DNA from 3 places in the Streptomyces sp. Rer75 genome. Region 1 is predicted to be linked to each of the others. Evidence: riboswitches for the same ligand, from Rfam matches in the RefSeq annotation. Region 1 holds a riboswitch; each other region holds the start of a gene.
The links. A riboswitch is a leader RNA that binds a small molecule or an ion and turns the genes downstream of it on or off. The one in region 1 is predicted to bind thiamine pyrophosphate.
Positions count from the first base shown of each region.

Region 2: it holds a riboswitch for thiamine pyrophosphate, as region 1 does, so the genes downstream of both, HYQ63_RS39265 (cytosine permease) here and thiC (phosphomethylpyrimidine synthase ThiC) in region 1, are expected to answer to the same signal.
Region 3: it holds a riboswitch for thiamine pyrophosphate, as region 1 does, so the genes downstream of both, HYQ63_RS30375 (thiamine ABC transporter substrate binding subunit) here and thiC (phosphomethylpyrimidine synthase ThiC) in region 1, are expected to answer to the same signal.

Region 1 covers NZ_CP058693.1:5,100,895-5,104,097, forward strand. The annotation lists gene thiC (phosphomethylpyrimidine synthase ThiC) at 1-1,681, opposite strand, end outside; TPP riboswitch at 1,674-1,790, opposite strand; gene HYQ63_RS21615 (YibE/F family protein) at 1,860-3,203, shown strand, end outside.
Region 2 covers NZ_CP058693.1:9,253,472-9,256,674, reverse strand. The annotation lists gene HYQ63_RS39270 (APC family permease) at 1-40, opposite strand, end outside; partial or broken gene HYQ63_RS39265 (cytosine permease) at 157-1,403, opposite strand; TPP riboswitch at 1,461-1,555, opposite strand; gene HYQ63_RS39260 (triphosphoribosyl-dephospho-CoA synthase) at 1,562-2,443, opposite strand; gene HYQ63_RS39255 (IlvD/Edd family dehydratase) at 2,561-3,203, opposite strand, start outside.
Region 3 covers NZ_CP058693.1:7,030,830-7,034,032, forward strand. The annotation lists gene HYQ63_RS30365 (phosphatidate cytidylyltransferase) at 1-393, shown strand, start outside; gene rlmN (23S rRNA (adenine(2503)-C(2))-methyltransferase RlmN) at 476-1,582, shown strand; TPP riboswitch at 1,648-1,751, shown strand; gene HYQ63_RS30375 (thiamine ABC transporter substrate binding subunit) at 1,747-2,820, shown strand; gene HYQ63_RS30380 (iron ABC transporter permease) at 2,799-3,203, shown strand, end outside.

The DNA of each region.
Region 1 (3,203 bases):
CCTCGTCCATCGCGTCGCCGTGCTCGCGGCGGATGTCGTGGCTGATCTTCATGGAGCAGAACTTGGGCCCGCACATGGAGCAGAAGTGCGCCGTCTTGGCGGGCTCCGCCGGAAGCGTCTCGTCGTGGAACGAGCGTGCCGTGTCCGGGTCGAGGGCCAGGTTGAACTGGTCCTCCCAGCGGAACTCGAAGCGCGCGTCGGAGAGCGCGTCGTCCCAGGCCTGGGCGTCGGGGTGGCCCTTGGCCAGATCGGCGGCGTGGGCGGCGATCTTGTAGGTGATGACGCCGGTCTTCACGTCGTCGCGGTCCGGCAGCCCCAGGTGCTCCTTGGGGGTGACGTAGCAGAGCATCGCCGTGCCCCACCAGGCGATCATCGCGGCGCCTATCCCTGAGGTGATGTGGTCGTAGGCGGGCGCGACGTCCGTGGTGAGGGGGCCCAGGGTGTAGAAGGGGGCCTCCTCGCAGATCTCCTGCTGGAGGTCGACGTTCTCCTTGATCTTGTGCATCGGGACATGGCCCGGGCCCTCGATCATCGTCTGGACGCCGTGCTCCTTGGCGATGCGGTTGAGTTCGCCGAGCGTGCGCAGCTCCGCGAACTGCGCCTCGTCGTTGGCGTCGGCGATGGATCCGGGGCGCAGTCCGTCACCCAGCGAGTAGGTGACGTCGTACGCCGCGAGGATCTCGCACAGCTCCTCGAAGTGGGTGTAGAGGAACGACTCCTGGTGGTGGGCCAGGCACCAGGCGGCCATGATCGAGCCGCCGCGGGAGACGATGCCGGTCTTGCGGCGGGCGGTCAGGGGGACGTACGGCAGCCGTACGCCCGCGTGCACCGTCATGTAGTCGACGCCCTGCTCGGCCTGTTCGATGACGGTGTCCTTGTAGACCTCCCAGGTCAGCTCCTCGGCCTTGCCGTCGACCTTCTCCAGCGCCTGATAGAGCGGCACGGTGCCGATGGGCACGGGGGAGTTGCGCAGCACCCACTCGCGGGTGGTGTGGATGTTGCGGCCGGTCGAGAGGTCCATGACCGTGTCGGCGCCCCAGCGGGTCGCCCAGGTCATCTTCTCGACCTCTTCCTCGATGGACGAGGTGACGGCGGAGTTGCCGATGTTGGCGTTGACCTTCACCAGGAACCGCTTGCCGATGATCATCGGCTCGATCTCCGGGTGGTTGACGTTGACGGGCAGTACGGCCCGGCCCGCCGCGATCTCCTCGCGGACCACCTCGGGGGAGACGTTCTCGCGGAGCGCCACGTACTCCATCTCCGCGGTGACCTCGCCCCGGCGGGCGTAGCTGAGTTGGGTGACGGCGGCGCCGTCGCGGGCCCTCCGCGGCTGGCGCGGCCGTCCGGGGAAGACCGCGTCGAGGTTGCGCAGGCCGCCGCGGGGCGTGGTGTGTTTGATCCCGTCGTCCTCGGGCCGGGCCGGACGGCCGGAGTACTCCTCGGTGTCGCCGCGGGCGATGATCCAGTTCTGCCGCAGTGGCGCGAGGCCACGGCGGACGTCGGTTTCGATGTGGGGGTCGGTGTACGGACCGGACGTGTCGTACAGCGTCACGTCCTGGCCATTGGTGAGGTGCACTCGGCGAACCGGGACCTGGATGTCCGGGCGGGAACCCGTGACATATCCCTTATGCCAGCCGAAATCGGTAGCGTTTTCGCGCATGTGTGCATCCTGCTGAGTCATGAGACCCACTCCCTACGCCGGCATTACCCGGTAACAGGTTCAGCGGTCGGCGCAGCTGTCGCGTCAGCGCCCTCTCAGCCCGGTGCTCCGAGCTCCCGCGATTGCAAAGGTGCCCCCACGCTAACGGTTTCCCCATATACCTGAACAGGGGGCCCGCCTCTCTTGCGATGATGCGATGGTGACCGCGACACAGCAGGACCACCCGCCCGAGCAGCCCCACCCGTCCGGCCAGGCCCATGGCCACGGCCACGGACACAGCCATGCCCACGCGCACGGCCCGGCCGCACCCGTCTCCGCACGCCTCCGCAAGGTCATCGCGGCGGTGCTCATCCCCTTCGCCGTCGCCGTCGTCGCCGGGCTGGTCGCGCTGTGGCCGGGTGGCCCCGAGCACACCACGCAGGGCCGCAGCGGGCTCGGATTCGACCAGGAGACGGTCGCCGGGCGGGTGGTGAAGGTGGAGGAGATCAACTGCGCCGACGCCAACGCGCAGCCGCAGGCACCCACCGAACCGGGTCAGCAGGGCGCCGCCCCGGCACCCGGCGGCGCGACCGGCGGGGGCACGGGCGGGGCCACCGGAGGCGGGAGCGGCGGCTCCGGCGGCGGCAAGACCGTCTGTGAGAAGGCCACCATCGAGGTCACCTCGGGCAAGGACAAGGGCCGCACGTTCCCCGAGATCGTCCAGCCGAACGCCTCACGGAAGTTCAGCGCCGGGCAGGAGCTGAAGCTGGCGTACGCGCCCAAGGCGCCGAAGAACCTCCAGTACTCGATCTCGGACGTCGACCGCTCGTTCCCGATGGCCCTGCTCGCCGGGGTGTTCGCGCTCGTGGTCGTGGCCGTCGGCCGGCTGCGCGGCGTCTTCGCCCTGGTGGCGCTGGCCATCAGCTTCGGGGTGCTGACGCTGTTCATCCTCCCGGCGATACTTCAGGGCTCGAATCCGCTGGTGGTCGCGGTCGTCGGAGGCAGTGCGATCATGCTGCTGGCGCTCTATATGTGCCATGGGCTGAGCGCCCGCACCTCGGTCGCGGTGCTCGGCACCCTGGTCTCGCTGCTGCTGATCGGCGTGCTCGGCTCGCTGTTCATCGGCTGGGCGTCGCTGACCGGCAACACCGACGACCAGACCGGTCTGGTGCACGGCCTCTATCCCGACATCGAGATCAAGGGCTTGCTACTGGCCGGGGTGATCATCGGTTCGCTGGGTGTGCTGGACGATGTGACGGTCACCCAGACCTCGGCCGTGTGGGAGCTGCGGGAAGCGGACCCCACGACGAGCCGCCGCAAGCTCTACGCGGCCGCGATGCGCATCGGGCGGGACCACATCGCGTCCGTCGTGAACACCCTGGTGCTGGCGTACGCGGGCGCCTCGCTTCCGCTGCTGCTCCTCTTCTCGATCGCGGACAGCGGGGTGGGAACGGTGGCGACGAGCGAGATCGTCGCGGAGGAGATCGTCCGCACGCTGGTGGGCAGCATCGGACTGGTCGCCTCGGTGCCGGTGACCACGGCGCTGGCCGTACTGGTGGTCTCC
Region 2 (3,203 bases), 4.2 Mb from region 1:
CCGTGGCGGCGATGGACTCCGCTGGCTGGTTCTGCGGCACGTGGCACGTCTCCTCGGGTGGTGCGGGAACTCAACGGAGCCCAGGGTGCCACGCCTGCCGCGGGGCGCGGTCGCCGGATGCCGTGTGACGTGCGGATACGGGCGAAGCCACCCGCCTCAGCGGACGGTGTGGAGCCGTGTCCTGAGCGGGGCGTAGACGAGGAGCGCCGCGAGGAAGGCGGCGTAGTAGGCGAGGTCGGCGCCGTGCAGCGCGGCGGCCACCGGGCCCGTGTACAGGCTGGTGTCCATGAACGGCACCGCCGCGGCGAAGGCGGCGCCGAACGCCAGCAGGGCGGGCCACCACGGCTGCGGGCGGGCGCTCTCGGCGGCCGGGTCCACCGGCGCGCCGCCCCGGGCCCGGGCGCGGACCCGAACCAGTCGACGGCCACGACCGCGACGAAGCCGGGGATCCAGTAGCCGACGAACAACAGCACGTTCGGGAAGCGGGCGGTGGTGTCGGCGGCGTGCATCCACAGCACCAGCGGGAAGCCGAGCACGGCGGCGAGCGCCACGGCCAGCAGCCCGAACGCGCCGAGCGCCCCGCCGCCCAGCGCCTCATCGACGCCGCGGGCGGTCTGGTCGGTGAAGACGGAGGCTCCCCACAGCCCGAGCGCCTGGACGGCCACGAAGGACACGGTGACGCCGAGCAGCGTGCACCAGAACATGCGGGGCCGGGAGGTGGCGCGGGGCAGATAGCGGCTGAAGTCGCTGGCGTACGGCGCCCACGACAGCGCCAGGCTCAGCGCGATGGTGCTGGTCAGGACGGAGGCGCCGATGCGGTCGGCGCCGTGGGCGGACCCGGTGGCGGCGGGGTGGACGCCATCGAGCAGCTTGACGGCCAGGGCGGCGAACGCGGCGGCGAGGACGAACGTCATCAGCTTCTGCATCCGGTGGATGGCCTCGTAGCCCAGCACCCCGAGCGCCCCCTGGGCGGCCATCATGAGCAGCACACCCAGCCAGAACGGCAGCCCGCACAGCCGGGCCAGCGCATCACCGCCGAACAGGCCGATGAGGGCGTCCCAGGCGACGGACGACAGCCACTGGAGGACGCCGGGCACGGCGACGGCCCGGCCGAACGCCAGCCGCGCCAGGGGCAGCTGCCCGGCGCCGGTCAGGCTGCCCCAGGTGCCCAGGTACGCGGTGGGCACGGCATCGATGAGGGTGCCCAGGACGACGGCGGCCAGCGCGGTGGCGAAGTCCAGGCCGAGGGCGATGCCGACGGTGCCGGTGAACACGCCGGTCGTGGTCAGGTTCGGGGCGAACCACACGGTGAACAGGCGCCCCGGCCCGCCATAGCGGTGGCTTTCCGGAACCGGCGCGATCCCGCGCGCCTCGACGCGCAGATCGCCGGGCGCGGTGGGCATCCGGCCGTCGAAGACGGACTCCGCGCCGGTGGTGGCCGGGTCGGTGGCAGCATGCGGCCATGGCATCGATGACATCCCTCCGCCAGTGCTAACTGGTTCAGGTTCGACGGGTGTGATCTCAGCCCCCTGGCGGGGCACCCCGTGTCCGGTGGAGCGGCCTAACCCCTCGCCACGTGGCCCCGGTCCCGGGGGCGGGTCCGGGCCCGGGCCGGGAGCGCGTCCAGGAACAGCGCCCCGGCCAGCAGCGCGGCGCTCCCCCGGGGCGCGATGCCCTGGGCGCGCAGCTCGGCGTCGAGGGCGGCGAGGGCGGCGGCGCCCCGGTCCGTCGCGGCGCCGCCCGCCTCCAGCACACCGCGCGCCCCGTCCTGCACCCGCCGGAGGGCGGGCGGCCCCGCCTGGTACAGCGGCCCGGTGTCCTGGAGTGTGCTCATCACGGTGAGCAGCGCGTCGAGCCGGGCCTGCGTCTCGGTGGCGCCCGCGGCCCGCGCCGCGGACAGGGCGTCCAGGGCGCGGCGTACGTGCGGGAAGGCGGCCCGCGCCTCGCCGCGCGCCCCCGCCGCCCCGTAGGTGGCGGACACCTGCGAGCCCGCCGACGGCCTGCGCGGGGCGCCACGGTCGACGTGGGCCGCGAGCTGCCGGGCGGTGGCGGTCAGTTCATCGGGTGCGGCGCCGGGTTCCAGGGCGGCGGCCGCCACCAGCAGCCCCAGCACCCACAGCGCCCCGTGGTGCAGACGGCCGGTGACCGGGCCGCCACCGGCCCGCGCCATGGTCCACTCGGCGCAGCGGCCGATGGCGCCCAGCTCCTCGCGGAGCGCACGCGTCGGCTCGCCGGGGCGCCGGGCGGCGGCCGCCATGGCCGCGAAGCCGGGCGCCAGCGACTTGGCCGACCAGCGCAGTGCGAGCAGGTCGGTGCCGGTGGCGCGGGCCTGGAGGTCGCGGGTGTCCGCGAGGCCCGGTTTGGGGGTCAGCTCCGCCTGGGAGATCAGGGCTCGTACGGCGGTCTGCGCCAGTGCGTCGTCCGTGGAGCGCGTCGTGGGCATGCCCGGAGGGTAATCGGCGAACCTTTCCCGGGCCTGGGTCGTTCCTGTGACCCCGCTGTGGGCGTCATGTCAGTGCGATTCGCGGGCGTCACGTCGGTGCGATTCGCGGGCGTCATGTCAGTGCGATTCGCGGGCGACGAACGATCCGCGGGTGCCGCTGAGGAAGTCCAGTCCGGCGCCGCGGTCGGCCTGTTCGACGTGGTCGCGGTAGATCTGCTCCCATCCGCCGGTGGCCGGTGGGGCGGCGGCGGTCACCGGTTGCCGTGCGGCGAGTTCCTCGTCGGGGACGTCCAGCCTCAGCAGCCGCCGCTCGACGTCCAGTTCTATCCAGTCGCCGGTCCGCACCAGCCCCAGCGGACCGCCCGCCGCCGACTCGGGCGCGATGTGCAGGACGACGGTGCCGAAGGCGGTTCCGCTCATCCGCGCGTCGCTGATCCGCACCATGTCCCGCACTCCGGCCCGGAGCACCGCGGGCGGCAGGGGCATGTTCCCCACCTCGGGCATGCCGGGGTAGCCGCGCGGTCCGCAGCCGCGCAGGACCAGCACATCGGACGCGTCGACGTCCAGGTCCGGGTCGTCGATCCGGGTACGGAAGTCCTCGATACCGTCGAACACCACGGCGCGGCCCCGGTGGCGCAGTAGCTCCGGTGTCGCGGCGGCGGGCTTGATGACGGCTCCGTCGGGACAGAGGTTGCCGCGGAGCACGGCGAGCCCGGCCTGGTGGGCGATCGCCTCGTCCGCGGTGCGGATGACGGTGGTG
Region 3 (3,203 bases), 1.9 Mb from region 1:
ACCTTCCTGCTGCTGACCGTGGTGAGCGACACCGGTGCGTACGCGGTGGGCTGGCGTTTCGGCAAGCATCCGCTCGCGCCCCGCATCAGCCCCGGCAAGACCCGCGAGGGGCTGCTGGGCGCGGTGGCGTTCGCGATGGTCGTCGGTGCGCTGTGCATGCAGTACCTCATCGAGGACGGCGTGTGGTGGCAGGGGCTGCTGCTCGGCCTCGCCGTCGCGGTCAGCGCGACCCTGGGGGACCTCGGCGAGTCCATGATCAAGCGTGACCTCGGCATCAAGGACATGGGCAAGCTGCTGCCCGGCCACGGCGGGATCATGGACCGGCTCGACTCGCTCCTGCCCACCGCGCCCGTGGTGTGGCTGCTGCTGGTGATCTTCGTGGGCGGCAGCTGAGCCGCGCCCGGCATCGCGCTCCTCAGGCCCCGCGCCGCCCGTGGCGCGGGGCCTTCCGCATGTCTGCGACACTGGTACGGCCATGCCTAAGCCCGGAGAACTCACTTTCGCCGTGCCGCGTGGGGCCAAGAAGCCCCCGCGGCACCTCGCCGACCTCACGCCCGCCGAGCGCCGCGAGGCCGTCGCCGCCCTCGGGGAGAAGCCCTTCCGGGCCGCTCAGGTGTCGCGCCACTACTTCGCCCGCTACACCGACGACCCCGCCCAGTGGACCGACGTGCCGGCCGCCGCGCGCGAGAAGCTCGCGGCCGGGCTGCTGCCGGACCTGATGAGCGTGGTGCGGCACATCAGCTGCGACAACGACACCACCCGCAAGACCCTGTGGCGGCTCTTCGACGGCACGCTCGTCGAGTCCGTGCTGATGCGCTACCCGGACCGGGTCACCATGTGCATCAGCTCCCAGGCGGGCTGCGGCATGAACTGCCCGTTCTGCGCCACCGGCCAGGCGGGTCTGGACCGCAACCTGTCCACCGCCGAGATCGTGCACCAGATCGTCGACGGCATGCGGGCGCTGCGGGACGGCGAGATCCCCGGGGGCCCGGCCCGGCTGTCCAACATCGTCTTCATGGGCATGGGCGAGCCGCTGGCCAACTACAACCGGGTCATCGGCGCCATCCGTCGGCTCACCGACCCCGAGCCCGACGGGCTGGGTCTTTCGCAGCGCGGAATCACGGTTTCGACCGTCGGACTGGTCCCGGCGATGCTGCGGTTCGCCGACGAGGGCTTCAAGTGCCGCCTCGCGGTCTCCCTGCACGCGCCCGACGACGAGCTGCGCGACACCCTCGTCCCGGTCAACACCCGCTGGAAGGTGCGCGAGGTCCTGGACGCGGCGTGGGAGTACGCGGAGAAGTCCGGCCGCCGGATCTCCATCGAGTACGCCCTGATCAAGGACATCAACGACCAGGCGTGGCGCGCCGACCTGCTCGGTCGGCTGCTCAAGGGCCACCGGGTGCACGTCAACCTCATCCCGCTCAACCCGACGCCCGGCTCCAAGTGGACGGCGTCCCGGCCCGAGGACGAGAAGGCGTTCGTCGCGGCCCTGGAGGCGCACGGGGTGCCGGTGACCGTCCGGGACACCCGGGGGCAGGAGATCGACGGGGCGTGCGGCCAGCTGGCGGCCACGGAGCGCTGACCACCGGCTGATACGGTGCCTTCGCACAAGCGCCGTACAACCGTCGTATCGCGGCGGACAAATGAACATTCCGACAGGGGAGCGCGACAGCGCTGAGAGTGCGGCACGGCCGCAGACCCTCCAACCTGATCCGGGTCATACCGGCGTAGGGAGTCAGCCTCACCATGAACAGCCATCTTCGGCGTGCCGTCACCGCCGCCCTCGTCGGATCCCTCGGCACCGGCGTCCTCACCGGCTGCGGTGGGGACGCGGCGGACGGCAAGGACTCCAAGACGGTCACCCTGGTCTCGCACGACTCGTTCGCGGCGTCCAAGGCGGTCCTCAAGGAGTTCACCCGCAAGACCGGCTACAAGGTGCGGGTGCAGGCCGGTGGTGACGCGGGGGCCGCCGTCAACCAGGCGATCCTGTCCAAGGGCCACCCGCAGGGCGATGTGTTCTTCGGCGTCGACAACACCCTCCTCTCCCGCGCGCTCGACAATGACCTGTTCACGCCGTACGAGGCGAAGGGCCTGGACAAGGTCCCCGCGGCCTTCCAGCTCGACCGGGCGAAGCACCGCGTCACGCCAGTCGACTACGGCGACATCTGCGTCAACTACGACCGCGCGTACTTCGAGCGCAAGAAGCTCGCGCCGCCGAAGACATTCGCCGACCTGACCAAGCCCGCGTACAAGAATCTGCTGGTCACCGAGAACGCCGCCACCTCGTCCCCCGGCCTCGCCTTCCTCCTCGGCACCGCCGCCCGCTACGGCGACCACGGCTGGCGCGACTACTGGAAGAAGCTGCGGGCCAACGGCGTCGAGGTGGTCGACGGCTGGGAGCAGGCGTACTACGACCGCTTCTCCGGCTCGGCGGGCGGCGCCAAGGGCGACAAGCCGCTCGTCGTCTCGTACGCCTCCAGCCCGCCCGCCGAGGTGGCGGACGCGAAGTCGAAGCCCGCCAAGGCCCCGACGGGGGTGGCGGACGGCACCTGCTTCCGGCAGACGGAGTTCGCCGGGCTGCTGAAGGGCGCCGGCAACACCAAGGGGGGCAAGGCGCTGCTGGACTTCCTGCTGACCAAGCGCTTCCAGGAGGACGTACCGCTCAACATGTACGTCAATCCGGTGCGCGAGGGCGCCGAGCTGCCGGAGGTCTTCACCCGGTACGGGACCAAGGTCGCCGATCCGGCCACCCTGCCCCCGCGGAAGATAGCCAAGAACCGTGAGCCCTGGGTCAAGGCATGGTCCTCGCTCGTTCTGTAGAGCCTCGCGAGAACCATGAGAAGGGTGAGGCCGATCGCCGCGGGCGGCTGCGCGGCACCGCCCTGCGGCTCGCGCTCATGGCCGTGCCGCTCGCCTTCTTCGGCGTCTTCTTCGCGTATCCGGTGGTCGCGATCGTCACCCGCGGGCTGCGCGTCGGCGGCCGGTGGCAGCTCGAGCGGATACCCGAGGTGCTGGGCGACCCGTCCGTCCTGCACACCCTGTGGTTCACCGGCTGGCAGGCGGCCGCCTCGACCGGGCTGACGCTGGCGGTCGCGTTGCCCGGCGCGTATGTCTTCGCCCGCTTCGACTTCCCCGGCAAGGGGCTGCTGCGCGCCGTGGTGACCGTGCCGTTCGTGCTGCCGACCGTCGTCGCCGGATCGGCG